2 regions of the Aureimonas sp. OT7 genome follow, and region 1 is predicted to be linked to the other one. Evidence: predicted binding sites of a transcription regulator. Region 1 holds the regulator's gene; the other holds the start of a gene.

Region 1 (2,200 bases):
AGCCGTTCCGCTGCCCAAGGCGACATCGGACGAGCGCCAGGTCGAGAACCGGTCCGTCTTCGATTTCGAGTTGTCGCGATCCGACATGGACACGATCGCATCGCTGGCGCGGCCGGATGGCAGGCTCGCCGACCAGGATCCCGCCCGCTACGAAGAGTTCTGAACGCCATGGCGGACGAGGCTGCATGCTGGCTGTGCGGCCGCCCGCTGGGCAGCCGCGTGGAATGGCATCACCCCATCCCGAAAAGTCGCGGCGGCCGGCAGATCGTGCCGGTCCATCCGATCTGCCACCGCACCATGCACACGCATTTCACCAACACGGAACTGGCCCGGATGGAGGCGGAGGGGCAGAGCCTGCGCGAGCGGCCGGAGCTTGCCGGCTTCCTGAAATGGATCGCCCGCCGCCCGCCCGACTTCCATGCCCCGACGCGCCGGAAAGTTTAAGGATAGGAGATAGCACCTGTCGATGCGATCGACGGCCTTGCCCCTAGCGCGCGGCAGTCTGCCGGGCGGCCGCGAAGGTTTCGTCCAGGGCGTAGCCGGCACCGCGGACGGTGCGGATAGGGTCGCGCTGGCGGCCACGGTTGATCGCCTTGCGCAGGCGGCCGACATGCACGTCCACGGTGCGCTCGTCGACGTAGATGTCCCGTCCCCAGACGCCGTCCAGCAACTGCTCCCGCGAGAAGACCCGGCCGGGGGCCTGCAGCAGGAACTCCAGCAGCTTGAACTCCGTCGGCCCCAGCTTCACCTCACGGCCGCCGCGGCGCACGCGGTGCGTCTCGCGGTCGAGGTCGATGTCGCCTGCCGTCAATTGCGACGAGATACGCTCGGGCTTTGCGCGCCGCAGGAGCCCTTTCACGCGGGCCATCAGCTCCGGCGTGGAGAAGGGCTTGACCACGTAATCGTCGGCGCCGACGGACAGCCCGCGCACACGCTCGCTCTCTTCGCCGCGCGCGGTAAGAAGGATGATCGGCATGCGCTCGGTTTCCGGCCGCAGACGCAGGCGGCGGCACAGTTCGACGCCGGAAAGGCCCGGCAGCATCCAGTCGAGGATCAGGAGGTCCGGCACCTCCTCCTTGAGACGCAGGTCGGCTTCGTCGCCGCGCATGATCGTGTCGACGGTGAAGCCCTCGGCCTCGAGATTATAGCGCAGGAGGACGCTGAGGGCCTCCTCGTCCTCGACAACGGTAACCCTGGCGTTCATCCCGGTGTCCTCACTTTTCCGTATCGGCGTTCACCGGCAGCACCATGGAGGTGGTGCGGTCGCCCTTCGGCCGTTCGTCCTCGATCTGCTGGCCCGTCTTGATGTAGTAGATCGTCTCGGCGATGTTGGTCGCATGGTCGCCGATGCGCTCGATGTTCTTGGCACTGAACAGAAGATGCGTGCAGGCCGAGATGTTGCGCGGATCTTCCATCATGTAGGTCAGAAGCTCGCGGAAGATCGACGTGTACATGGCGTCGATATCCTCGTCGCGGGCACGCACCGCCTCTGCACGGTCGGTATCGCGCGTCGCATAGGAATCCAGCACGTCCTTCAACTGGTCCAGGGCAAGCTCGGCCATATGCTCGATGCCGCGCGTCAACTGGACCGGCTGCCCGAATTCGTGGACCGCCATGACGCGCTTGGCGATGTTCTTGCCGAGGTCGCCGATGCGCTCCAGGTCGGAGGCGATGCGGATCGAGCCGACGATCTCGCGCAGGTCCTGCGCCATCGGCTGGCGCTTGGCGATCGTCAGGATGGCGCGCTCCTCCAGCTCCCGCTGGGCGGCGTCCAGAAGAACGTCGTCCGCCACCACCGACTGGGCAAGCGAGAAATCGCTCCGGGTCAGGGCGCGTACCGATTGCTCCACCATGCGCTCGGCCTGACCGCCCATCTCGGAGATGCGGCGCATGATGTATTTCAGCTCTTCGTCGTAAGAGCGTACGATATGGTCTTCCATGGTTTCCCCTCCCCCGGTCAGCCGAAGCGTCCGGTGATGTAATCCTGCGTACGCTTGTCGTCCGGGTTTGAGAACATCTTCTCCGTCGGTCCGACTTCCACGATCCGCCCGAGGTGGAACATGGCCGTGCTTTGCGATACGCGCGCCGCCTGTTGCATGGAGTGCGTCACGATGACGATCGTGAAGTTCTGCTTCAATTCGTCGATCAGCTCTTCCACGGTCGCGGTGGCGATCGGATCGAGTGCCGAGCATGGCTCGTC
Region 2 (2,200 bases), 1.3 Mb from region 1:
GGACGAAGCCTACGATATCACGCCGGAAATGGTGGCCAGGGCGCGGCGGGCCTATTTCGCCAACATCTCCTATGTCGACGAAAAGATCGGCGATTTGGTGGGGATACTCGAGCGCACCGGCATGGCGGACAACACCGCCATACTCTTCGTATCGGACCATGGCGACATGCTCGGCGAACGCGGCCTCTGGTTCAAGATGAACTTCTTCGAAGGGTCCGCACGCGTGCCGCTGATGTTGGCGGCGCCCGGTCTTGCGCCGGGCCTGTGTGCGACGCCGGTCTCCACCATGGATGTCATGCCGACCCTGTCGGAGATGGCGGGCCAGCCGCTCGGTGCGCTGGCGCCGTGGCTGGACGGGGTATCCCTGTTCCAGTCGCTTCACGGCGACCGCCCGCCCGTGCGTATGGAATACGCCGCGGAAGGCTCGATCGCACCGATGGTCTCGCTGCGGTCGGGCCCGTACAAGCTCAATCGCTGCAAGGCCGATCCGGACCAGCTTTTCGACCTGGCCGCCGATCCGCTGGAACTGACCAATCTTGCGGCCGATCCGGCGCACGGCGCGACGCTGGACGCCTTGTCGTCGCAGATCGACGCGTTGTGGAGCCTCGACGCGTTCGACGCTTCCGTCCGGGAAAGCCAGGCACGGCGCCACATAACCTATGCAGCGCTGCGCAACGGGCACTACTACCCCTGGGACTACCAGCCGCTCCAGCGCGCATCGGAACGCTACATGCGCAACCACATGGACCTGAACGTGCTGGAGGACGAAAAGCGCTTCCCGCGCGACGAGGCTTGATCGCACCCAGCGCGATGCCTGAGCTGTGGATGGAGATACAACCTATGGTTCAGGACGTTGCCCTGTCATGAAACTATCTTAGGTTTGTCACCAAGCTGTTCGCCGGCATGGGCTAGGAGGAGCCCACCGGCCGGACCGTAAAGGGTCGCAGCATTGGGAGAACGGAACTTATGAAGAAGATCGGGCTAATGGGAGCGGCGATGGCCGCGCTTTTGTCGATGGCCGGCCAGGCCGCCGCACAGACCGAAATCCAGTGGTGGCACTCCATGGCCGGTGAACTCGGCCAGAAGCTCGAGGGGCTTGCGAGCCGCTTCAACGAAAGCCAGTCCGAATACAAGGTCGTACCGCTCTACCGCGGCACCTACCCCGAATCGATGACGGCGGCCATCGCCGCCTTCCGTGCGGGCGAGCAGCCGCACATCCTGCAGGTCTTCGAGGTCGGCACCGGAACCTTCATGGCGGCGCGCGACGCGATCTACCCCGTGCAGGAACTGATGACGGACACCGGCGAAGCGTTCGATCCGGCCAGCTACCTGCCAGCCGTTACCGGTTATTACCAGACAGGCGACGGCGAACTTCTGTCGTTCCCGTTCAATTCCTCGTCCGTCATCCTGTACTACAACAAGGATGCCTTCGAAGCCGCCGGCCTCGATGCCTCCCAGCCGCCCAAGACCTGGGGCGAGCTGGCCGAGGCGGCGCAGAAGATCGTCAGCTCCGGCACCAAGACCTGCGGCTTCACCAGCACATGGCCCGCCTGGGTGAACCTCGAAAACCTTTCGGCCTGGCACAACAAGCCCATCGCCACGCAGCAGAACGGCATGGCGGGCTTCGACGCGGTGTTCAATTTCGAGGAAGCGGGCCTCGTCGGCAAGCACTGGGCCAATCTCGTCGAGTGGCAGAAGGATGGTGCCTACCAGTATCGCGGCCGCACCAACACGGCCGGGCCTTCCTTCAATTCCGGCGAATGCGCGATGCTGCTGGAATCGTCCGGCGGGCGCGCTTCCATCTCGGCCAATGCCGATTTCGACGTCGGCTACGGCATGATGCCCTATTATGACGACATCGAGGGTGCGCCGCAGAATTCCATCATCGGCGGGGCCTCGCTGTGGGTTCTGCGCGGCAAGGACGAGGACAGCTACAAGGGCGTCGCTCAGTTCCTGACATTCCTGTCGCAGCCGGAGATCCAGGGCGAGTGGCACCAGAGCACGGGCTACCTGCCGATCACCGAGGCCGCCTACGAGGCGACGAAGGCGTCCGGCTTCTACGAGAAGAACCCGGGGGCCGACACGGCCATCAAGGAAGTGACGCTGAATACGCCGACCGAAAACTCGCGTGGGCTCCGCTTCGGCAATTACGTCCAGATCCGCACCATGTTCGAGGAAGAGCTCGAGGCTGCCCTCGGGG

Evidence for each region. Region 1 encodes PhoB, which activates phosphate uptake and scavenging genes when phosphate is short. Its sites were predicted from a motif close to TGTCATNNANCTGTCAT; they were not measured.
Region 2: a site for PhoB is predicted at 860-876, ahead of ugpB (sn-glycerol-3-phosphate ABC transporter substrate-binding protein UgpB). Genes of this name have one in related genera too.

Annotation. Positions count from the first base shown of each region.
Region 1 covers NZ_CP062167.1:3,575,080-3,577,279, forward strand. Annotated here, with positions in the region: gene IGS74_RS17080 (aldo/keto reductase) at 1-163, shown strand, start outside; gene IGS74_RS17085 (HNH endonuclease) at 169-444, shown strand; gene phoB (phosphate regulon transcriptional regulator PhoB) at 488-1,204, opposite strand; gene phoU (phosphate signaling complex protein PhoU) at 1,215-1,940, opposite strand; gene pstB (phosphate ABC transporter ATP-binding protein PstB) at 1,958-2,200, opposite strand, start outside.
Region 2 covers NZ_CP062167.1:731,487-733,686, forward strand. Annotated here, with positions in the region: gene betC (choline-sulfatase) at 1-796, shown strand, start outside; gene ugpB (sn-glycerol-3-phosphate ABC transporter substrate-binding protein UgpB) at 967-2,200, shown strand, end outside.